4 regions of the Priestia sp. TRM10 genome follow, and region 1 is predicted to be linked to each of the others. Evidence: riboswitches for the same ligand, from Rfam matches in the RefSeq annotation. Region 1 holds a riboswitch; each other region holds the start of a gene.
What was found. Region 1 has a riboswitch for cobalamin ahead of ACK3CR_RS18430 (ABC transporter substrate-binding protein). Riboswitches for the same ligand answer to the same signal wherever they lie in the genome.

Region 1 (6,104 bases):
AACAGCTGTGGGAAATCAAAAAACCAAAGGCCGATTGTTGTAAGAACACAGTTTACAAGAGCAATAATAAACTGAGCTTCAATGACTTTTCCAAATGTCCTAACGAATTTACGACCGAAGAAAGCAATCTCTGTATAAAAAGCAGACAGCTTACTTTGCTGAAACTTTTTGCTGAACATAATAAGTCTTTGTTTTTCCAAGAGGAAGAACATGCTTAAAATTAAAGACAAAAAGATTTGGACACTTAGGATACTAAGGTCTGTTAAGTATTTGTATAAAAAGTTAAATCCTTGTTCAATATAAGTATTTAAATTTACGCTATCAAACGTATTTGAGATAAAGGAGAAGAAAGGAATATCTTCTGGATTCAGATAAAATGACTTAATTTGTTTTACAAGCTCTTCAACTTGTGTTTTAATAACTGGATAAAATCTAAAGCCACCTACAATAAGTCCAGTGACAAGTAAAACATAAAGAATAAGCACGATGAGCTTTTGGCTGATGGGTACCCATTTATGCACCCATTTTGTGACAAACGTTTGCACTCTATCCATTAAAAAAGTGAAAATAAATGTTAACAAAATAAAATTGATCATGCTTTTTAGAGCGAAAAGAGCAAGCGCTAAAATGAGGAAAATCAAGAAGCGTCTAAAACCGCGGTTTTCCCAGAGTTTTGCTAATCCAGTCATTGTTTACATCTCCCATAAAAAATATAGTGTACTCTTGTTTAACCCGCTATTATGGGAAACTACAGAAAATATTAAAAGGAATATTTAAAAACTGCTGTGCATTTCCGAACGTGTATCGTGTTAAACCTATCTCTTAATATTATATGCCTTTCACGTTTAATTTTAAAGCTGTATTAGCGATTTTGAATATTTAATTGAAGATGAAAAGAGAAAAACTCCCTTTGAAAGCAAAGAGAGTTTCTAAATATAAATGAAACGTACATTATTTCTGACTGTCTTTTAAGACTTCTTCCATTTTACTAAACGTATTTTGAACACTTTGAGAAGGAGTGGTCGTAAAGAAACTTACAACTACAACGGCAAGTAAGCTTGCAAAGAAGCCTGGAATCATTTCATACATAAAATCAGACATCCCTGTTTGTACCCAAGCAAGCACAACAACAGTACCTACAATAATTCCGGCAAGAGCACCCCACTTTGTCATACGTCTCCAGAATAGACTCAAAAGAATAGCAGGACCAAATGCTGAACCGAAACCAGCCCATGCATAGCCAACAAGATCTAAGATAGTGCTATTTGGTGTATATGAGAGAATAACGGCAATTACGGCAACAATTAAAACAGCGAGTCGCCCAACTGTAACAAGCTCTTTATCAGAGGCATTTCTCCGGAAGAACGTTTTATAAAAGTCCTCTGTTGCTGCACTTGATGTTACAAGAAGCTGAGATGAAATTGTGCTCATAATAGCGGCTAAAATAGCGGCTAGTAAAAATCCTGTAATATAAGAGTTAAATAAAATGTCAGATAACAGGATAAAGATCGTTTCAGGATCATTCAATGTTATGTTATTTTCTGTAACATAGGCTAATCCAAATAGTCCTGTTAAGCAGGCTCCAATAATAGCAATAATCATCCAGCCCATTCCAATACGTCGAGCTGGTTTTAATTCTTTTATAGAACTAATAGCCATAAAACGAACAATAATATGGGGTTGGCCGAAATATCCTAATCCCCAGGCAAGAAGTGAGAAGAGACCAATAACTGTTGTTCCTTTGAAAAGATCCAAATGTGTTTCATCAATGCTTTTGATGGTATCAAATACATTCGTTGGTCCACCTAAGTCAAATAGCACAACAATCGGTACTAGAATAAGAGCAAGAAACATAATAATACCTTGCACAAAATCCGTTAAGCTTACAGCTAGAAAGCCGCCAAAAAGCGTATAAGCAACAACAACAATTGCAATAGTAAACATTCCATATCGATAGTCTAATCCGAATGCAGATTCAAATAGTCGACCTCCAGATACTAATCCAGATGAGGTATAAAGTGTAAAGAAGACTAAAATAACAAGAGCTGATACTAGTCGCAGCATACGACTTTTATCTTCAAATCGATTTTCAAAAAAGTCGGGGATTGTAATCGAATCATCTGCTACAAAAGTATACGTTCGAAGACGAGGAGCAACTAGCAAGTAGTTGAGGTAAGCTCCAAGTGATAACCCAACAGCGAGCCATATTCCAGATAATCCTGTTGTATACAATGCACCAGGAAGCCCCATAAGCATCCATCCACTCATATCAGATGCACCTGCTGAAAGGGCAGTAACTGCAGGACCAAGACCACGTCCTCCTAACATGTAACCAGATATATCATCTGTTGATTTTTTATATGCATACCAACCAATTGCGAGCATTCCTAAAAAATAGATGCCCAGTGTAATATAAGTACCAATCTCCACCAAATCTCTCCCTTGTTTGTTTTTACGCTTTAAGCGCTGATGAAGTGAATTATTTCTCTTATTTTATGAGAAAATAATTTAACTATTCGGAATATTATTCTAAAGTAAAAGAGACTAGGAGTAAAGTCTGTTTTGAGTAAATATGACTATTATCACCTAAAAAGGTAAAAATATCAAAAAGATAATAGAACAATATGTTTAAAGGGATATAGCTTGTTTTAAAGAATTTGAAGAAAAGAAATATAGTTCTTTTTGTCTAGTGGAACTTTCTTTTTGAATTTATATTTTTATAATAAAGAGGGGAGCAGTTTATTCTCTTTCTCTTCATATTGCAATTGGATACATTTGCTTTATAATATAGAAGAGTTGCATTTGTAGTTATTAGAATGTCAGACTTTAAAAAGTGCAAAAAATAAAAATTTTATAAAGTTTGGAAACAGGTGTAAAGCATAGTTTGCTTGCTTAAAAGGGAAGTCGATGAAATTTCGACACGGACCCGCCACTGTGAATGGAGTATAGGAGCTTTAAATAGACCACTGAACAAAAGTTCGGGAAGGAATAAGGCTCTTTTCCTTAGTCAGGAGACCTGCCTGTTTTAACATCGCTGTTCGACCTACGGGAGTTTAGGGAGGTGGTTAGAATGCCTGTTTTCTTAAACTTTATGAATATAAAAGCATGTCTAACCTTTGAAAGGGGAGACATGCTTATTTTTTTAGCCTAGATAAATAAAAGGAGAGAGAAGAAAATGAAAAAAGCACGCAGTTATTCGGTTATTTTAGCTCTATTCTGTTTTATTTTTTTAGCTGTAGCAGGCTGTACAGAAGGACAAGATAGGGCAGAGTCAGACTCAAAAAAATTATCCTTTGCATTTCCGTGGAGCCCAAAGAGCCTTGATCCACACGGCAGCGATAGCTGGGAAGTAATGCGATCTGGTGCAGGTGAAACACTTGTAAAACTCAATGAAGACTTAAAACCAGAACCTTGGTTAGCAAGCAGCTGGGAAAGAAAAGATCGTAAAACGTGGACCTTCACATTAAAGGGAAATGTAAGCTTTCATAATGGAGAAAAAATGAGCGCTGAAAGTGTAAAAAAATCGCTTCTACGTTCAAATGAAAAAGATTCAAAGGTTAAAGATTTACTAAACTTCGAAACTATCCGTGTCATTGATGATCACAAAATTGAGATTGTTACAAAACAACCAAACGAAGCTTTAATTTCACATCTAGCCGATCCATCTACAATTATTGCAGATGTCTCTACATTAGATGGAAAAGAGGAATATCCTGCCCTTACAGGAGCTTTTCAATTTGAGGAATTTAACAAAGACGAATCGCTGACTATGAAGAGAAATGAGGGCTACTGGGGACAGAAAGCAAGAGTTGAGGAAATTGATATAAAATTCATATCAGATGGAAATACGAGATTTATGGCTTTACAATCAGGAGATGTGGACGGTGCTGTTGATATTTCAACAGATCAAATTAGCGTGCTGAAAAACAGCGACAATATAAATGTCTTAACTGCTCCTTCACTTCGAACCCATATGATGATGTTCAATATGAACTCAGCTCGTGTAACAAATCTTTCCGTTCGACAAGCAATTGATAAAGTCTTGCCAAGAGAAGAGATCTTAACGTCTATTATGAAAAATGAAGGAGCGAAAGGAAACGGCCCATTTCCAGAAGTATTGTCTTTTGGAAAAGTAAAGCAGAGTCAAGAAAATCAGTCTTTTGATTCGTTAATGAAACAAGGAGGCTATACGAAAGAGGGTGGAGTATGGACTAAGGGTGGAGAGCCTTTGCAACTAACAATGCTGACTTTCCCTCAACGACCAGAGTTGACGGTAATGGCTGAAACGATTCAAAGTTCGCTTTTAAAAGAAGGGATAAAAGTAAAGGTAAGAAGCGTGGAAAATATTGATGATGTTCTTGCGGAGGATAATTGGGACTTATCTATGTATAGCATGCTGACAGCACACACGGGAGATCCTCAATACTTCTTAAACTTGTTTTATAATTCTAAGAGCCTAGCAAATGTAAGTCATTATAATTCAGCTGAGGTGGACAAACTGTTAACAGAGTTAAATCAAACTTCTGGAGAAAAAGAGCGTGAAGAAATCGCAATAAAAATCGGTAATCAAATTAATAAAGATATTCCTCAATCTTTTATCGTTTATCCAAATACCGTATTTGGAGTGAATGAAAAGGTGAAAAACTTTGAGCCAAGTCCAATCGAGTATTACTATATTACCCCAAATGTTGATGTGAGCTCGTCTTAAATGATTCGCTTTATCGCTGAACGCGTTGTACAGCTTATTCTTGTGGTTTTTCTTATGTCAACCTTCACTTTTTTATTGCTTAGGCTAGCCCCCGGAGATCCTGCACGCCTTATGTTAACAGCTCATAACGTGCCTGCATCACAGGAAGCTTTAGATAGTGTAAGAGAAGAGCTTGGCTTAACAAACACACTCCCCGTTCAATATGTGCATTGGATAAAAGACGTATTTACAGGACAGTGGGGAGTGTCCTATATGTCAAAACAGCCTGTACTTGAAGAAATTGTGAGAAGAATTCCAGCCACATTTGAACTAGCCCTAGGCGGTTTAGGGATTATGCTTTTTATGACTTTTCTTTTTGGAATATCAACAGCCCTCCGTTCACAAGGAATAGTGAATCGTTTTGGGAAGGGACTTGCGCTTGTTGGCTCATCTCTACCATCATTTTGGCTAGGATTTTTACTTATATATATTTGTTCTGTAAAGTATCAGTTACTTCCTTCAATGGGAAGAGGGAGCTTAGAAAATTTAGTATTGCCAGCTATCACACTCGGTTTTGGACTTGGAACAGTGTATGCCCGCGTATTACGAGAGCATTTGCTTGATGTTTTACACAAGCCTTTTGTGAAAGCAGCAAGAGCAAGAGGTCAGTCCGAGTTTTCTCTTTTAACAGGTGAAGTATTAAAACATGCTATATTACCAATAATTACGATGACAGGGACGAGCTTTGCTTTTATGCTTGGCGGGAGTATCATTGTTGAAACGGTTTTTTCTTGGCCTGGATTAGGCCGTTACATCATTGATGCGATTAATATGAGAGACTACCCTATTATTCAAGGGTATGTTATTTTTACGACTTTTTTATTTGTGCTAATTCATATTTTAATAGATATATTGTGTAGTTTTGTTGACCCTCGGTTACGGGCCAACTAGGAGGAAAAAGAATGACACATCAGTTTTATAACAAATATAGCCGAGGGATGAAAGGTGTAAGTTTTCTTATCGTTCTTTTACTTGTGGGACTGTTAGCGCCTCTTTTGGCACCGCATAATCCTTTAGATACGAATTTGACCCAGCGGTTACATCCGCCAAATTCTACTTATCCATTTGGCACAGATCATGTTGGAAGATGTATACTGTCTCGTATTTTGTATGGAATGAGAATAAGTGTTGGAGGAGCTTTCCTCATTATGATTAGTACGCTTCTTATTAGCCTTCCAATTGGTCTTCTAGCAGGATACAAAAGTAGAAAGGGCACCTTTTTTCTGCGCATTATGGATGGTTTTCTAGCTGTTCCTGATATTGTTCTTACTATTGCTATTGTTGGTGTGCTAGGGCAAGGATTTATAAATATGATGATTGCGGTTGTAATTGTTCGATGGGCAAACTATGTGCGCAT
Region 2 (6,104 bases), 120 kb from region 1:
GCAGTAAATTTATTTGTGAAAAAACTTTTCAGACTGTAAGTCCTGGGTTCTTGATTTCATTTGAAGGGACAAGAAAGTATTTTAGAATAATAGAAGATATTATATTTCTGCTCTTTTTGCGTATTGCAATGGTAAAAGATACTCCGTTGCCTGCCTATGCTTAAGTTCTGCTCGTGCTTTTTCACTATTGAGAGGAATTGATGAGCGGAGTGTCTGCATGCCTGACAAAACAAATAAGCTGATCAATATATTCTCTTAAGTCTGCTTATCATGACTATATTTCATCTTATAAAGAGAGAAGCTTTTAAACAAAAAGCTTCTTTTTTTTTATAAACTTGTTCTTCTCTCTGTACATAAAACATCAATAATAATAAGGGGAATGTGAAAGTCTATGCACAAGAGTACATAAAGGAGGAAGGATATGAAAAAATGGTGTGGAATTTTGGTGATGTTCGTATTAATCATAATACAGGCCGTTAATGTGTCAGCGGAGGGGGCGAGTACATTAAAAACAAAAATGGAACAAGTGTTACAACATAAAGATTTAAAGGGTGCGATAAGTTCAATCAGTATAAAAGAGGCCAAAAGCGGAGAAGTACTGTATGAAAAGAACAGCTCAGTTCGAATGAAAATTGCGTCCAATATGAAACTCTTTACAGGGGCAGCAGCGCTTGAAACATTAGGTGAGGAGTATAAGTTTCACACAGAGATTTGGCATGATGGAAAAGTGAGAAATGGTGTGTTAAAAGGGAATCTTTATTTAAAAGGAAAAGGAGATCCAACTCTTGGATTAAAAGAGTTACAGCAGTTTTCAGCTCTATTACACGAAAAAGGAATCAAAAAAATTTCGGGAAATATTATTGGAGATGAAACGTGGTATGACGATGTTCGGCTTTCAGAAGATATGATTTGGAAAGACGAATCATATGCGTACGGAGCTCAAATATCAGCGTTGACGTTCTCTCCTGATCATCGCTATGAAGCGGGAACAGTTATAGTAGAGACAACACCGACCAAAAATGGTAAGAAAGCTCACATCTCTATATTACCTAAAACGGACTACGTAAAAGTGATGAATGAAACTAAAACAGGAAAAGGAGAAACAGATTTAGAAATTGTCAGAAAACGGAATGAAAATGTTATTGTAGTAAAAGGAATCATCAAGGAGGGAGAGGAACCTGCTCAAACAGCCATTGCCGTCGAGGACCCTGCTTTGTATACGACTTCTTTATTTAAAGACGTCTTAGAGAAGAACGGAATAAAAGTAACAGGAAAAGTGAAGAAAGAAGAAACACCTCAAAAAGCTCAGTTGATGGAAGTAAAGGAATCTCCTCCACTTGGGGAAATTTTTATTCCGTATATGAAATTGAGTAATAATACAATTGCAGAAATTTTTGTGAAAGAAATGGGAAAAGTACAGTATGGTGAAGGAAGCTTTGAAGCTGGTTTAGCTTCTTTAAAACAAACGCTTTCTGAGATGAATGTCAATGTAGACAATATGATGATTCGAGATGGTTCAGGCATATCACATGTGAACGGAGTGCCAACAGACGAAATTTCTTCTCTTCTTTTTCATGCTAGGCAAAAACCTTGGTACGACAATTTTTATGAATCTTTGCCTTTAGCAGGAGATCCGGATGAATTGATAGGGGGAACGCTCGATGAACGGATGAGAGGGACTGTTGCAGAAGGAAATGTAAGAGCCAAAACAGGATCTATTACAGGCGCTAGCTCTCTTTCCGGATATGTAACAACAGCAGCTGGAGAGGAACTTATCTTCTCAATCGTTTTTAATGCTTTTCTAGAAGAAGATGTAAAAGATATCGAAGACGAAATTGCGGTTATGTTAGCTTCTCTAAAATAATAAAAAATTAGATCAAAAATGAATAATCTGAAAAATAGTCTTGCACAAAGGGGAAAATCGCGTTATTCTTATTAACAATTCCTCAGTCGAGGAGACTAATTTTATAATGTCCATGCAAGAGGTGCTGTACATACGCTGCAGCTTAAAAGGGAAGAGCGGTGAGAAGCCGCCACGGTCGCGCCACTGTGAAGGGGAGTTTCTATCATAGCCACTGCGAAAGCGGGAAGGGATAGAAGAACGATGAACCTAAGTCAGGAGACCTGCCACTTGTTTGCGCTTTATACCTACGCGTTCATAGGGAGGAGTGAAGGTTTATGTTGAATAGATGGATCCGTTTCAACAGTTCTTAAAGTCGCCTTCTAACTCTCTTTTTTGAAAAAAAGGGAGTTTTTTTGATAGCTAAAAAGACAATAGAGACGGAGGAAAAAACATGACAGTATACAGTTCAAATATTGGATATCCAAGAATCGGAGAAAAAAGAGAATGGAAGAAAGCGCTAGAGAGTTTTTGGGAAGGAACGTTTGAAGAAAAAGAGTTTAAAGAAGAACTAGACCGCTTATTTTTAGAAGGAATTCGCGTGCAAAAGGAAGCGGGAATCACGCATATTCCTGTTGGTGATTTTAGTTTATATGATCATATCTTAGATTTATTATGGACGTTTGATCTTGTGCCAGATCGGTTCAAAAATACAAATAAAACACCGCTTGAAACGTATTACAGCATGGCTCGTGGAACAGACGGGGCGGAAGCAATGACAATGACAAAATGGTTCAATACGAACTATCACTATATTGTGCCAGAGTTTGAGAATGTTACGCCTTCTTTAAAAGAAAATCGATTTTTAGATTATTGGAAAAAAGCAAAACAGAAGCTTGGTGTAAATGGAAAAGTAACTCTTGTAGGGCCAGCAACGCTCGTTCTTCTTGGGAAAGGATATAAAGAAACCGAAAAAGCATCATGGATTCAGCGTCTTATCCCGCTTTATCAACAGCTTTTGCAACAATTAGATGAGGAAGGAGTAGAGTGGGTCAGCTTAGAAGAACCAATTTTTACATCCCCATTAGATCAGGAAGTATGGAAAGTGATTGAAAACGGATATGCTGAAATAGCGAAGAGCTGCAAAAATACGAAGTTGCTTCTTCAAACATACTATGAAGCTGTTTTTGATTATAAAAAGGTTCTATCACTCCCTGTAGATGGCTTTGGACTTGATTTTATTCATGATAAAGGGGAAACAAAAGAACAGCTGAAAAAATGGGGCTTTCCAAAAGGAAAAGTATTAGCAGCAGGAGTTATTGATGGACGAAATGTATGGAAGGCTAATTTAACAGAAACGAGTGCTGAAGTTAAAGAGCTTCTAAATTTAATCGATGGTGATCTTTGGGTACAGCCTTCATCAAGCTTACTACATGTTCCTGTTACAGCCGAGAATGAAAGTCTTCCGAGCTTTTTAGAAGGAGCGCTAAGTTTCGCTAAGGAAAAGTTAGGAGAACTAAAAGCGTTAGAAAGAGGAATTGAGAACAATACATCGTTTAAAGATTATGATAAAAGCTTTGAAGCTTTCGTTGCAGCACCATTGCGTCATAATCATAAAGTTCAAGAAGAAATTAAGGAGCTTGCACAACTTAAGGCAACGCGTCCACCGTATGAGATAAGAGCGAAGAAACAGCAGGAAAAGTTAAAGCTACCGCTTTTACCAACAACAACGATTGGAAGTATGCCTCAAACAAAAGAAGTGAGAAGCACACGTTTAAAATGGCGGAAGAAACAAATTACAGACGCACAATATGAGCAGTTTATTCAAGAAATGACATCCCGCTGGATCGAAATTCAAGAGGACCTTGGATTAGACGTTCTCGTGCACGGAGAGTTTGAGCGTACAGACATGGTCGAATATTTCGGTGAAAAGCTGGACGGTATGGAAGTAACAAAGTTTGGTTGGGTGCAGTCTTACGGTTCACGTTGCGTAAAACCACCTCTTATTTACGGAGATGTATCGCTTAAAGAGCCAATGACTGTGAAAGAAAGCGTATATGCTCAAAGTTTAACAAATAAGCCTGTAAAAGGGATGCTAACAGGTCCTGTTACCATTTTAAACTGGTCTTTCCCTCGTCATGACGAGTCAAAAGAAGTGGTGATGAATCAAATCGGTCTTGCTATCCGTCAGGAAGTATTAGCATTAGAAGACGCAGGAATAGCTATTATTCAGATTGATGAACCTGCCCTTCGAGAAGGCCTTCCATTGCGAGAAGAAGAGAAGGAAGGGTATCTAAAAGCTGCTGCATATGCATTCAGACTTTCTGCTTACGGTGTGAAAGATGAAACGCAAATTCATACTCATATGTGTTATTCTAATTTTAATGAAATTATGAATACAATTGATGACCTTGATGCAGATGTGATTTCAATTGAAACATCACGCAGTCATGGCCGTCTGCTTCAAGCATTTGAAGATTTTCATTATGAAAAAGAAATTGGGCTTGGCGTATATGATATTCATAGCCCGCAAATTCCAAATGAAGAGGATATTATCTCAAACATTAGAGCTTCTCTACGTGTATTAGATGAAAAACAATTTTGGGTTAACCCAGATTGTGGTCTAAAAACGCGTAAAGAGGAAGAAGCGATAAAATCACTCCAAGTCCTTGTTGAAGCAACAAAGAAATATCGTGCAAGTCTAATAGAAGCTTAATAAAAAAGCACCGTTCCTCTGAACGGTGCTTTTTTATTGGAGGAATCTTTCTGAAAAATGGATCGTATCAAAAATTCGCTGTGCCAACAGATCATATCCTTGCTGAGAAGGATGAATATCAATCTTATTTGGTAAATAGGTTCCTCTGTTTTGTGAAAATAAATTCTCTGTCGAAACGTAATAAACATGCTCCTGTGAAGAGGCTGCTTTTTGCAGGGCTACATTAAGGTCTAAAACCCGCTGCTTCAAGTTTTGTTCTTGAAAGGGATTGTCAATGTTTGAAAAAGGAAAATAATATCCAACAACATAGACGTCACTTGTTGGGTTAAGATCTCTAATTCGTTCTAAAATGGTTTCCATGTTTTGCTGTGTTTGCTGTAATAAGCTCTCCCATTCGCCATTGCTAAGCGATACCATATGTTGACGGTGTGGAGCAATATAATGAAGAAGATCATTTGCTCCTGCTTGTACAGTAATAAGAGACGCATTTTCAACAGAATGAAACAAGTTCTCGTGTTTGCTATACGCATTAACCTCTAAATCTTGAAGAAGATTTGCCGTTGTGTAACCAGGTACAGCAAACTCTTTTGAAAATGCAACAGAACGGCCTTCCTGTTCAAGAAGAGGAATGAGTTTATCACTATACCCTTTGCCAACTGTTTTATATGGATTCATGCCTTTTGCTAAAGAGTCACCAAGAGCTACGTAATTTACGTCTTGTACAGAGCTGTAAGCATGTGAAAATGGGACAACAAGAAATAAAGACAGTAACAACATTACTTTTTTCAACTACATCACTCGCTTTTGTCATCTAAAAATCGTTTGCGAATATGTTCCGGTGGAATTTCGCATAAAGTTTTTTTTCGAAACAATCGATAACGGTTTCGCGCTATAATAGAATAAACCTTATCTCGAATAGGGATGGGAATTAAAATGAATCCATATAAGAGATTATAAGGAAACGAAAGCTTGCGGGCAATTTTAAGTGCTGCAGTAGATTTACTATAGACTTTCCCGTTTGTTATGTAAATAAAGCTATCAAAGTCATCCTTTGGAAGATTGAATTCCTCTAGCAGTTTTTGTCCATATGATGACTGAAGAGAAGAGAATGATAAAAGCTCATTGTGATCTCTTTTGATTAAAAACATAACGCTGCTATTGCAAAATGAACATACTCCATCAAACAATACGATATTATTTTCCATCCTTTTTGTCTCCTTTTTATTCTTTCCTTTATTTTCATGTTTTAAAGATGAAAGAAAGGAAAAACCGTGCATCGTGTTATTAAATTTTATCATAAGTAAGTGACCTTATTATAAGATCGATATGTTAGTGGGTTGGACTTCTCTCATATTCAACTGCTTAAAAAGTGTCTTCAACAGGTATGAAAGAGCGTACTTTAGCCAATGTACTTCAAGATAATGAACAGCAAGGAGAAAAACGCGAACAGCAAATAAATCCTTTAGAATAGAAAAGTAGAAGCTTAATGGAATGATAAAAAAGCAGGCTGCTTTAAACAAAGCAGCCTGCTTTTTTATTAAATAAAGA
Region 3 (6,104 bases), 920 kb from region 1:
TCTGTTACAACCGTTGCCAAAAGAGGATAGCCTTCCTCACTGATCCGGATAGCAAGCTCTCTTGCATCACTTGTTCCAGCAATAAATAAAATCATTTTAGAACACCAGCTTTTTCGTCATCCTCATGGTGATGATGGTCATGGTCGTGATGGTGATGATGCCCGTGGTCATGATCATGATGGTGGTGGTGATCAATATGCTCCATTGCTTCAATTCTGTAAAGACAGGTATCACAATTCATTTTCACTTCACCTTCAAGTGCTTCCTCAACTCTATCTTTCAAAATCGTTTGAAGCTTTGGATGAAGGCCAAAATATTGAGCAAGCTTAAATTCAACTTCTGGATATTTTTCTTTAAATTCTTCAACAAGTTTTTCAAGACGTTTAATTAAAATCCCTGTAAAAAGGAAGTATGGAAGCACAACAATCTTCTTTGCTCCAAGCTTAATACAGCGTTCTACTCCTTGTTCAATCAAAGGATCTGTTACACCCATAAAGGATGTTTCAACAAGTTTATAGTTTGTTTTCTCCCAAAGAAGACGCGTAATTTTATAAAGCTCACTGTTCGCGTCAGCATCGCTTCCACCGCGCCCAAGTAAGATAATTGCTGTTTCTTCTCCAGGACTTTCTAAATTTTCCCCAGACTCTTTTAATCTTGTATTTAAAATTTCAAACGTTTCTTCATGAATACCAATTGGTCTGCCATATGTAAATTTCGTGTTGGGATACTTTTCTTTTGCTTCATCAATTGCTCCTGGAATGTGAATTTTAGAATGGCCAGCAGGAAGAAGCATAATTGGAATTAAAATAACATGATGCGCCCCTTTTTCTATACAGGTATCAATTCCATCTGCAATTGTTGGGCGTTCAAATTCTAAGAAGCTTGTTTCTACTAACAACGTCTCTGGCAAAAGAGTCCTCATTTTCTCTACAAATTGACGTACTTCTTCATTTCCTTCAAAGTCACGGCTTCCGTGTCCAATAAATAATACAGCTTCCATTTGTTTTCCCCCTCTATTTTCCTAGTCTCCACAAGGAGCTGGCTCAATTTTAATTTTGGGTGTTACATCTTGATAAATAAAACCACCGACTTCTTTTACACGTTTAAAGAATTTAAAGAACGACTCATTAGGATGCCCCTTTTCTCTATACTCATCAACAATTCCTTCAACAACATCAACAATCTTTTCAGGAGAAATTCCTTCTGCAACAGGCTGTCCAGAATGTGCTGATCGGCCTACTGTTTTCGCTCCAAGAAACAAATCAAACTTTCCTTTTCGATATACAATTCCGATATCATCTTGTACAGCTCTGTAGCAAGCCATACCACAGCCGTTGAACCCGATTTTTGTAACTTTTGGCATATTCGCTCCGCCAAGTCTTTCTTGAAGTTCTTCTGCATATGGAATGGAATCTTTTTTCTCTCCATCGCAGAAGTCACACGCCTTCATTGTTAAAACGTCTCCAACAGGAGCAAGGAGTAGACCTACTTCGCTAAGTCTCTTTGTTACTTTTTCTGGTTCAGCAGTCGGTACTTCAAGACGAATTTGATGATCTGGTGTATATTCAATTGACCCTTTTTCGCCTGCAACTTCAGCAATTGTGGTGAGCTGAACTGGTGTAAACTTTTTACTTACAAGCCCTGGGCTTACAGCAAGTTCGAAGATGGATTCCATCTTAGCCGTTACTTTTTCAAATGTTGTTTGCTCTTCTTTTCCTGTCACAAGACTAAGAGCTTTCTCCGCAATTTCTCTTGAAGAAATTTTCTCTACTTCTTTAACTTTCTCAACTTTTTCTGCTTCCTTCTCTTCTACTGCTGGTGCTGCTTCTTCTTGGGAAAGTGCCCATGGCTCTGCCTCTTTTTTCAAACGTTGATGAGGTTTTAGCGGCTGTTTTGTTTCATTTAGCGTATATTTACGTTGATAGCCACGTGGGGTAATCATCAAATCATCATAGAGAAATGTTGAAGAGTTTCCAATAATAACAGTTGTTAGCATTCCAATTTCATGTTCAAGCATCTCTTTTAAATTGGTAATTACAATATTCTGACGGTCTCGATATGCGCTTTTCACAAGGCCAACAGGAGTATCTGGTGATCTATATTGAAGCAGGATACGCTGGGCTTCCTCAATTTGACGGGTTCTTCTTCCGCTTTTCGGGTTATAAAGAGCAATAACAAAATCAGCAGATGCCGCAGCTTCAATCCTTTTTTCAATAAGTGTCCATGGTGTTAAATGGTCGCTTAGGCTTATTGTGCACGCATCATGCATAACAGGGGCTCCTAATAATGAAGCACAAGAGTTAATCGCAGAGATACCAGGAATAATTTCAATTTCCACTCCGTCTTTTCTTGACCAACCTTTTTCAACAAGCACTTCATACACAAGACCAGCCATTCCGTATACTCCCGCATCTCCACTCGAGATCACAGCTACTTTTTTCCCTTGCTCAGCTTGCTTCACTGCTTCTTGGGCTCTTGTCACTTCCTCAGTCATTCCAGTACTAATAACCTGTTGATTTGACAACAACCCTTGGATAAGTTCCACATATGTTTTATAGCCAATAATCATGTCACTTTCTTGAAGTGCCTCTTTCGCTCGCTCTGTAATATGTTCAAAATTTCCTGGCCCAAATCCGACGATAAGCAATTTACCACTCATATTTTTTCCTCCTACCACAAGTTTTTCGAATGATGTGATTCTTTCGAAAACAGTTATTTCACTTTCTCTTTTGAAATTCCTTTTGGTGATGAGGAATTTTCAGGAGCTTTAAATCCTTCCTCATATGTGTAGATGATAGAGTTTTCAAGCTTATTCCCATCTAAGAGATGCTCTCTTACCATCTCTCTTCCAAGCTCTGGTGTCATTTCTTTATACCAAACTCCTTCAGGGTATACAATTGCTACACATCCATCTTTACATCGCCCATTACATCGCGTTCTTGTTGTATGAATTTGAGCATCCGCCCCAAGCTTTTCAATTTCATCTCGAACAGCAACCGTTACTTCTTCTCCGCCCTTTTTCATACACGTTCCACCATTACAAATTAAGACATGGTGCTTTGTTTCATTTAAATTCCACGTTGTCATCCATACCAACTCCCTCGTTAAAATCGTTTTCTCAAAAAATGCATAAAAAAAACACCTCTACGAGAAAGAGATGTAAAATGCATACCTGTACACGAGTTTGCACAATGGATTAGCACTTCTTCCTATGTCCCGTAGGTTTCAAATGAAGCAAACAGCTAAGGCAGGTCTCCTGACTCAAGGTAATCGTTCTACTACGTCTTCCCAAAAAAATTCAGTGACACGTTGTAATAGAACTCCCTTTTACAGTGGCGGGCACCGTGCCAGATTTTCACTGGCTTCCCTTTTCAACATAGGCTTTAAAGCTATGTACCTTCCTGTTTACAATATGAAATTGTCTTTAAAATGAAAGAAGAACTCTCCCTAGCAAAACATACATAGTGGAACCACTATCTCATCCCAAACAAACTTAGCTGTGATGATGACTCCCCTTATGTGCAGTATGCTAGGATAGTTCTCTATCTGCTACTTTTTTGATTTATGTAAAAATTTTTTCTTGTATGAGTTTTCTAATTAACTACAATGATAGAGGAAGTTGGCTCATTTTTCAATAAAGAATTCAAATGAAGAGTAGGAGAAGCCTCATCCCTTCTTTTATTTCACAAGGAGAACGGAACAGGAGGCTTTCTCTATTATTCTAGAACTAACGCTACCAAGCACTACTTTTTGAAATCTATTAAATCCTCTACTTCCTACCACAATAAGTTCAATATTGTTCTCATTTGCATGACGAATAATTTCTTCAGCAGGATTTCCAACTCTAAAATGAACCTTATGAGTAATGTTATACTTTGCAGCCATAGTATCAATTTCACGAAGAAATTCTTGCCTGTCTTCTAGCTTGTTTAAATTAGAGCGTTTATACCAATATGTTTTAGTTTTATCATCCCCTTCTTTCACATGAAGAATTTGCAGTGGTGTACGATAACAAGAAGCAATAGAAAATGCTTTCTCAAGCGCTTCTTTTGCCTGTTTTGAGCCATCTACGGCTGCAAGAATTTTATTGTACATTTCTTTCTCCCCCTATATTTCTTTATTTTTCTACTTCCCTTTTTTGACTGTGATAATCTTTCATTTCGCTAGAAAACAAAACCGACTATCTTTTACTGATAGTCGGCCACATGTTATAACTCGAGTTCTCCCATGCGAAGAAGTTCAACGACAGCTTGAGAACGCCCTTTAACGCCAAGCTTTTGCATTGCGTTAGAAATATGATTGCGAACCGTCTTTTCACTAATAAACAGCTCACTTGCGATCTCTTTCGTTGTTTTGTCCTGTACTAGAAGTTCAAAAACCTCTCGTTCTCTCTTTGTAAGTAACGGTTTAGGTGGAAATTCTTTATCCTTCAATGTAACCCTCCTTGCCTGATCCAGAGTCGAACTATCGGATGGGTGTAAGTTAGTCACGATATACTATGTAAAAAAGGATAAAGCGGTTCCTAGAATTCGCAAGTTATGCTATATTTTATTCACTTTTTTTCGATTGATAAGGTTTTAATTTCTCAAGTTGCTCCTCTGTCCATGGAACAGATTTACCCGTGCTTTTGGAAACCTGTACAAGAGCACCTCGTCCTGTGAAGCAAATTTCCTCTTTTTCATTTATCCCAACATAGTGTAAATCAACAGATGAACGTCCAGTATGCTCAATTTTCGTTTTTACTCTAAGCACTTCTCCAAAGAAGACTTGTTGAACAAAATCACACTGTAAATCAGCAACAACTGGCATTGTTTCACTATCAGGCTTCTTCCATATTTCCATAAAACCAATATGTTGAAAAAAAGTTGTTCGGGCTTCTTCAAAATAGAGGAAAGGAACGGTATTATTCATGTGACCAAACATATCTGTCTCACAAAAACGAACTCGAATCTCTCTATTAAAGTTAAAATCGTGCTTCCAAGTCTCTATATTGTTAATATAACTCGGCTTCTTCATTCATCTTCCTCCTTTGATGAAAAGAAACCTCTCCAGTATGGAGAGGTTTCTTTTTATTCTGCATCGCTTCCAAAAAACTTTCGGAAAGAGCGAAGAGTAGTGTCTCTGTTTAAAGCAGCAATTGATGTTGTTAATGGAATACCTTTTGGACAAGACTTTACGCAGTTTTGTGAGTTACCGCAATTTGAAAGTCCTCCATCTTCCATTAAAGCATCAAGTCGTTCATGTTTATTCATTGCTCCAGTCGGATGTGCATTAAATAAGCGAACTTGTGATAATGGAGCAGGTCCAATGAAATTTGATTTACTGTTTACATTTGGACAAGCTTCTAAGCATACTCCACATGTCATACATTTTGAGAGTTCGTATGCCCATTGACGTTTCTTCTCTGGCATACGTGGTCCCGGCCCTAAATCGTAAGTTCCATCAATCGGTACCCATGCTTTTACCTTTTTCAACGAATCAAACATGCGACTACGGTCGACTTGTAGATCCCTCACAACAGGGAAAGTTTTCATTGGCTTGAGTCGAATCGGTTGTTCAAGCTTATCAACTAACGCTGTACAAGATTGACGAGGGCGTCCGTTAATAACCATTGAGCATGCTCCACAAACTTCCTCTAAACAGTTCATATCCCAGTTAATTGGTGTTGTATGCTCACCTTTTGAATTTACTGGATTTCGACGAATTTCCATTAGAGCTGAAATAACGTTCATATTTGGACGATACTCAATCTCAAATTCCTCGTCATATGGAGCTGTTTCCGGTGAATCTTGGCGTGTAATAATCAACTTAATGGTTTTTGTTTTTGTCTCAGTCATTTCCCACTAACCCCCTCTTTTTTTTTAGAGGATGCTGATCCACTATCTTTCTTCTGTGAATAATCACGCTTACGCGGCTTGATTAATGAAACATCTACATCTTCATAAGAAAAGTTAGGTGCTGACTCACGATCTACAAAAGTTGCCATCGTTGTTTTTAGGAATTCTTCATCATTACGTTCTGGGAAGTCTGGTTTATAATGTGCTCCGCGACTTTCATTACGGTTATAAGCACCAAGTGTAATAACACGAGCAAGTTGAAGCATA
Region 4 (6,104 bases), on a different contig from region 1:
ATCGTTTCTAAGCATTACATTATGAAAAATTTTACTCTTCTTTATGTATACCTTATAATGGAAAAGACTCCATTGTCGAAACTCATTGATTTACGCCTATTACCTTAACATACTTGTTATATTTGTGAAAATAGCATGAAAGCGATTATCATCTCTTTTTTTCACTTTTTTTCACTTTTTTTCTTCGTTTTTCGCCCTTCTTTGCGTTATTTCATATTTTTTCACCTTAACGCTGTTGCTCCTTAAAAAGTTTCCAACTCTATTTTTTAGTATAACCTATCCTTGTCAATCCATTACCTTTTTTAACAAAGAGAAAAAGCGCAGAAAAGATTCTGCGCTTTTTCGTTTTTTATAGTTCATCAAAACCATTTGCATCTGTTGTTTTAGCATATTGACGACTTTTTTGTTCGAAGAAGTCTGTTTTGCCAAGATCCACTGTTTCATATGCTTTAATCCAACGAAGAGGATTTTGTCGGTATCCTTCATAAGGACGCTCAGTACCAAGCTGATTTGCCCGAACGTTCGCATAAAACTTAATGTAATCTTCTACCTCTTGTAGAACAAGACCTTCAATTTCGTCTCCGATTACAGTCTTAGCCCAGCTTACTTCAAGCTCAACGGCGCGCTTAAGTGTTTCATTAATAAATTGGTGAAGTTCTTTCGTGTTGTATTCTGGATACTCCACTAAAATTTCTTTAAAAATCTTCACAAATAAATCTACGTGAATTTGCTCATCTCGGTTAATGTAATTAATCATAGTGCTTGTAGCTACCATTTTGCGGTTGCGAGCAAGATGATAGAAAAAGGCAAAACCAGAATAGAAGAACAAACCTTCTAAAATCACGTCGTACACAAGCGACTTTAAGAGCGTTTCGACGCTTGGGTTTTCAGCAAAATCTTTATAACCGTTCGTGACGAATTCATTGCGCTCTACAAGCGTTGGTTCTTCACGCCAGTAGTTGAAAACTTCGTCTTGTTTAGATTTGTTTACAATGCTTGAAAGTACATAGCTATAAGAGTGATTATGAATGACTTCCTGCTGTGCCAGCATAATCATAAGCGCATTTAAGCTTGAGTCTGTCAAATAGTCTGCTACTTTCCCGGCATAGTCTGTTTGAATGCTGTCTAAAAGAGCAAGAAGTCCAATAATTTTCAAGAAAGAATCTTGTTCTTTCTCTGTTAGCTGCGGAAACTGCTTAATATCATGTGACATATTAATCTCAAACGGTGTCCAAAAGTTCGCTAGCATTTTTTTATATTTAGGGTACGCCCAACTAAATCGAACGTCATCCCAGTTTAAAACATTAGAGCTTTCTCCGTTAATAATGCTTGTTGATCTGTTTGGTGCCTGACGATCCATAATGTCACGCTTTTTTAGTGTATATGACATCACAATTCACCTTTCTTCTATTATATATGTTACGCTTAGCTATGGCAGCTTTCACATTCGTCAATTGCATCTCCAGATGTTGAACGAACATAATATGTTGTTTTTAATCCTTCTGACCATGCATTAAGATGCAGATCTAAAAGGTCTTTTGCACGAATATCGTTTTGTACATAAAGATTAAAAGATACAGCTTGGTCAATGTGACGCTGACGTTTCGCGTTTTGTTTAATGCTCCAATTTTGATCAATGTGATATGCTGATTTATAATACCAGTTTGTTTGCGGCGTAAGATCTGGTGCCGTTACTGGAATTTTATAGTCCTTCTTCTCTTCCGAATATTCTTTACGGAAAATAGGATCGATACTTGCGCTAGAGCCCGCAATAATACTTGTTGAAGAATTCGGTGCAACAGCCATAACGTAGCCGTTTCGCATTCCGTGTTCTTGCACTTTAGCACGAAGTTCTTCCCAACGATCGCTCGTATACCCACGATCCTCAAAATAGCGACCATTCTCCCATTCTGAACCTTCAAATACAGGATATGAACCTTTTTCTTTTGCAAGCTCCATACTCGCTGAAATGGCATAATAGGCAATGTCTTCATATAAGCGATCATTGTACTCAACAGCATCGTCACTTTCCCAGCTAATTCCCTCAAGAGCTAGTAGGTGATGAAGTCCAAACGTTCCTAGTCCGACAGCACGATACTTTTCATTCGTATATTTAGCTTGTGGTACAGGAATTGTATTTAAGTCAATTACATTATCAAGCATGCGCATTTGAATTTTCACAAGACGAGGTATAACGTCTGCTTTTACAGCTGTTGCAAGTGAAACAGAAGACAAGTTACACACAACAAAATCGCCCATCTCTTTTCGAATTACAATTGTGCCTCCATCTGTTGTTTCTTCAACAAGCGTTGTTGCACTCATGTTTTGAGCAATCTCACTACAAAGGTTACTTCCGTAAATCATTCCCTTATGTTTGTTCGGGTTTGCTCGGTTTACTGTATCACGATAGAACATGTAAGGCGTCCCTGTTTCAAGCTGTGAAATCATAATTCGTTTCATAATTTCAATTGCCGGAATTGTTTCACGAGAAAGCTTCTCTTCTCTTACACACTCTTCATATTTTTCTCTAAATGAACCGCTGCCTTTTTCTTCATCATAAAAATCTTCAAGAGAATAGTTCATAACGCTTCGCACTTCATGTGGGTCAAATAAATGCCATTCTTCTCTGTTTTGCACTTTCTCCATAAATAAATCTGGTAAGCATACGCCTGTAAATAAGTCATGTGTACGAAGACGCTCATCTCCGTTATTCAACTTAGCATCAAGGAAACTGAAAATATCTTTGTGCCATACATCTAAGTAAACAGCAATTGCTCCTTTACGCTGTCCAAGCTGATCAACACTAACAGCTGTATTATTTAGCTGTTTCATCCATGGCATAACTCCTGAAGAAACGCCTTTAAATCCTTTAATATCGCTTCCTCTTGGACGCACTTTCCCTAGATATACACCAATACCTCCGCCGTGTTTTGACAGTGTAGCAACGTCTGTATTGCTGTCGTAGATGCTTCTTAAATCATCTTCAACTGTATCAATAAAGCAGCTTGATAGCTGGCCATATGTTTTACCTGCATTTGCAAGTGTTGGTGTAGCTACTGTCATATAAAGATTTGAAAGAGCCCAATATGCTTCTTCAATAAGAGCAAGACGTTTTTCTTTTGGCTCATTTTGCATAAGCGTCATTGCAATAATTAAGAAGCGCTCTTGCGGTAATTCCATTGTTTTGCGATCGTGTGTTTGAGCTAAGTAACGATCAGATAATGTCAGTAGCCCGATGTATGTAAAAAGTTCATCACGTTCTTGTGAAATAAAACTTTGAATCTTTTCGATCTCTTCTTTCGTGTAAGAAGATAAAAGAGCAGGGCTGAAAATTCCTGTGTTTGTTAACGTCTCAATTAAATGATAAAGAGAACCATATTTCTCATCTGCTTGATAGCCACGATTTTCTGCTGCATTTCCGTAAAGCTTGTCCAATAAAACGCTAGCTGCAACATATGTCCAATCAGGTTCAAGCGTGTTAATACGCTCAAGTGCACCTAAAATAAGCAAGTTTGAAAGACGATCTCTCGTGACTTCCTGTAATGTGAACACCCCTTGAACAATTTTCTGTTCATAATCGTCAAAATCTAGATGTGGATATTTTTCTTTTAGTTTTTCTAGATATCCAACTAACGCCTCTTCAGCTCCATCTTGTTCGACAACCGTTTCTAACGTGTTCGAATTTGTTTGTAACATAATATTTCCTCCAGTCTTTACCATTCACTCTACAAAAAAAGCTCATTGTCTCTTCGAGAGCAATGAGCATAAAGCGAAGGAACGTGCGCACAAAAAAGCACAACCCTCGCTTTATCCTCCTAACTCCCGAACAGAATAAAACGTCTCAATAAAAGGCAGGTCTCCTGACTTTTGCGTCTCTCTACTCTAAGCCCTTCCCGTATAATAAGCTTATGTAAGCCTTTTCGTTCATACAGTGGATGCGCTTATTTCATCAGCAATCACAGTTGCGGGTACAGTTTTGGTTTGATTACCAAATTCCCTTTTAAGTCAATACATGACACCTTTATTTTAGGTTTATACAAAATATAGTATTTTCATATTCATTTAAGCACTACATATTGTGTTTATTATTCTATCAGACTCTTTTAGATTTTACAACAGAAAAACTCTATGTTCGTTACAATACTTGATTATACACAGTTCTTGCCCGAAAGAAAGACCTTGACTTTTCCCGTATTTATTAAACTTCTTTTCTCTCAAGGTATTGTTCCTTATAAAAAAATCAATTTCACTTTTTTGCTATTAAAAAAACTAGTTCACAAAAAATATGAACTAGTTTTATAATACACATCTTTTGTTTTTCTTAAGCAGATTTTTGATGAAGCTTATGATACGTAATTCGGACAAGTTTGTCCATAGTAAAGACGATAAGGAGGCTTGATAGAAAAGCGGCTAGAAAGCGATGATCATTGTTTATACTTTGTATAAAATGAAAGACAAAACGGTGTAGCAAACAAAATATAATGGTTATAAAAAAAAGTTTTATTCCTAACAAAATCTCTTTTTGACGTTCTTTATTAATTCCTTTCCATACCCCACAGATGCCGACAAAACTTACAAGAATTGCACCAACCCCAAGCACATATTGACGCTCGTGCCATACTTGTACAAACCCTAAAAATAAAAGTCCTAAAAATACAAAGGAAAGCGCCGTATCTCTTTTGGTATTTTTCACTCTTCTTCTCCTTTCATATATACTAAACAATTATCCCAAGTTTATCATACATTTTCTCTTCTGTTCCCCCTTTTTTTACATTTTTCTGGATATTTTTTAGTATAAAAGAGAAGAGCACGCTCTTCTCTTTTATGAATGTCACTGCCACTTATCTTTCCACTCTTGAATCATTTTATTATTTTCTTTTATTTCCGCTTTCATAAGAGCTAGTTTTTGATCTCTAATCTCCCATACGGCTTCTTTACGGCTTTTATATTGATCTAAAATACGTTTTTCTAACCTTTTAATTTCCTCTGATGAGAGTAATTTTTGTTCCTCTATATATTTTACCCCTAAAAGAAGTCGATCACGCTCCCTGAGGCTTGCTTTATCATAAGATTCTTTAATAGAATCAAAACGTCTCTGCTCGCTAAGCTCTTCCTCATCTGAAATTGCCGCCTCTTGCACAAAAGTTTTTTCAGGCGTTTCTTGCTCCCACTCTTCCTTAATGTATGTTTGTAGTTCTTCCTCGGTTGCTACGGTCTTGTAGGTACCTTTTGCTGCGACTTGTTGAAGTGCCGCTTCCTCTTCTTGCTCTACATCAAGACCAATAATATGGATATCCTCCCTGCTATTAGAAAGAATACTTTTGCTTTCTTCTCCTTCGTTCTCACAAATATCTATTCCATCGCTAATAATATAAATAGAGTTTTCATATTGTTCATCACTGTAGGAAGAAAGAACTTCTTCTGCTTTTTGCAATCCTGCTGTAAATGAAGTGTCATCTCCTTCCCTATATTCTGCTAGAGAAGAAGCAAATTCACCTGCTTCATATGACTTATGATCATACGCTACTTGTATATTCCGGCATGCGGGGACTTTTTGTGTTTCCTCATCCTCTTCTATTGGGTTCTCATATGTTAAAAGTGTAAGAGATTCGTCGTTAGGAAGAGCTGCTGCAAAATCAATAATTGCCTTTTTCGCTAATGAAAGTTTTGTTTGATTTCCTAACGTTTCTTCCATACTTTTACTCCCATCTATCAAAAGCACGGCATTCTTCTTTTTCTTTTGATCAGCAGTTACCTCTGGAAATACAGGTTCAAATGTTTCAAGCTCTTTTTCTATTTCCCCGTACTCTCCACTTCCTAATAAGTAAACAAGATAGTTATAAAACGATTGCTCGCTACTTTTTTGCGACTGGGCGAATGAATCAATTTTCTTATGTAGAAAAGGTTCTAGATCACTTTCGATGATTTCGTCATATTTTAACGTTTGGGCAAGTTCTCTCCCCTTTAAATACTTTTTTACAAGAATTCCTTGCTTTTGATTGTTCATATCTTCTACCGTTTCTGCTGCTTGTGGTATGTTTTCTATATTAGCGCTTGAATAAGCATCAGTTTCTTCCTTTTTGCCACATGCAGTATGTATAAAT

Region 2: linked by a shared signal. The riboswitch ahead of metE (5-methyltetrahydropteroyltriglutamate--homocysteine S-methyltransferase) and the one ahead of ACK3CR_RS18430 (ABC transporter substrate-binding protein) in region 1 are both predicted to bind cobalamin.
Region 3: linked by a shared signal. The riboswitch ahead of ACK3CR_RS23185 ((2Fe-2S) ferredoxin domain-containing protein) and the one ahead of ACK3CR_RS18430 (ABC transporter substrate-binding protein) in region 1 are both predicted to bind cobalamin.
Region 4: linked by a shared signal. The riboswitch ahead of ACK3CR_RS13875 (ribonucleoside-diphosphate reductase subunit alpha) and the one ahead of ACK3CR_RS18430 (ABC transporter substrate-binding protein) in region 1 are both predicted to bind cobalamin.

What each region holds. Positions count from the first base shown of each region.
Region 1 covers NZ_JBJZOT010000015.1:317,411-323,514, reverse strand. The annotation lists gene ACK3CR_RS18440 (AI-2E family transporter) at 1-689, opposite strand, end outside; gene putP (sodium/proline symporter PutP) at 952-2,430, opposite strand; cobalamin riboswitch at 2,852-3,038, shown strand; gene ACK3CR_RS18430 (ABC transporter substrate-binding protein) at 3,176-4,708, shown strand; gene nikB (nickel ABC transporter permease) at 4,709-5,638, shown strand; gene ACK3CR_RS18420 (ABC transporter permease) at 5,650-6,104, shown strand, end outside.
Region 2 covers NZ_JBJZOT010000015.1:437,736-443,839, reverse strand. The annotation lists gene dacB (D-alanyl-D-alanine carboxypeptidase/D-alanyl-D-alanine endopeptidase) at 422-1,864, shown strand; cobalamin riboswitch at 1,967-2,146, shown strand; gene metE (5-methyltetrahydropteroyltriglutamate--homocysteine S-methyltransferase) at 2,295-4,556, shown strand; gene ACK3CR_RS18965 (GDSL-type esterase/lipase family protein) at 4,590-5,345, opposite strand; gene ACK3CR_RS18960 (thiol-disulfide oxidoreductase DCC family protein) at 5,351-5,761, opposite strand; gene ACK3CR_RS18955 (hypothetical protein) at 6,094-6,104, opposite strand, start outside.
Region 3 covers NZ_JBJZOT010000015.1:1,240,962-1,247,065, forward strand. The annotation lists gene cobK (precorrin-6A reductase) at 1-95, opposite strand, end outside; gene ACK3CR_RS23175 (sirohydrochlorin chelatase) at 92-1,000, opposite strand; gene cobJ (precorrin-3B C(17)-methyltransferase) at 1,022-2,659, opposite strand; gene ACK3CR_RS23185 ((2Fe-2S) ferredoxin domain-containing protein) at 2,713-3,087, opposite strand; cobalamin riboswitch at 3,230-3,416, opposite strand; gene ACK3CR_RS23190 (universal stress protein) at 3,679-4,095, opposite strand; gene gerE (spore germination transcription factor GerE) at 4,209-4,433, opposite strand; gene ACK3CR_RS23200 (acyl-CoA thioesterase) at 4,549-5,016, opposite strand; gene sdhB (succinate dehydrogenase iron-sulfur subunit) at 5,070-5,837, opposite strand; gene sdhA (succinate dehydrogenase flavoprotein subunit) at 5,834-6,104, opposite strand, start outside.
Region 4 covers NZ_JBJZOT010000013.1:496,437-502,540, reverse strand. The annotation lists gene ACK3CR_RS13880 (ribonucleotide-diphosphate reductase subunit beta) at 350-1,390, opposite strand; gene ACK3CR_RS13875 (ribonucleoside-diphosphate reductase subunit alpha) at 1,426-3,696, opposite strand; cobalamin riboswitch at 3,834-4,038, opposite strand; gene ACK3CR_RS13870 (hypothetical protein) at 4,322-4,693, opposite strand; gene ACK3CR_RS13865 (vWA domain-containing protein) at 4,832-6,104, opposite strand, start outside.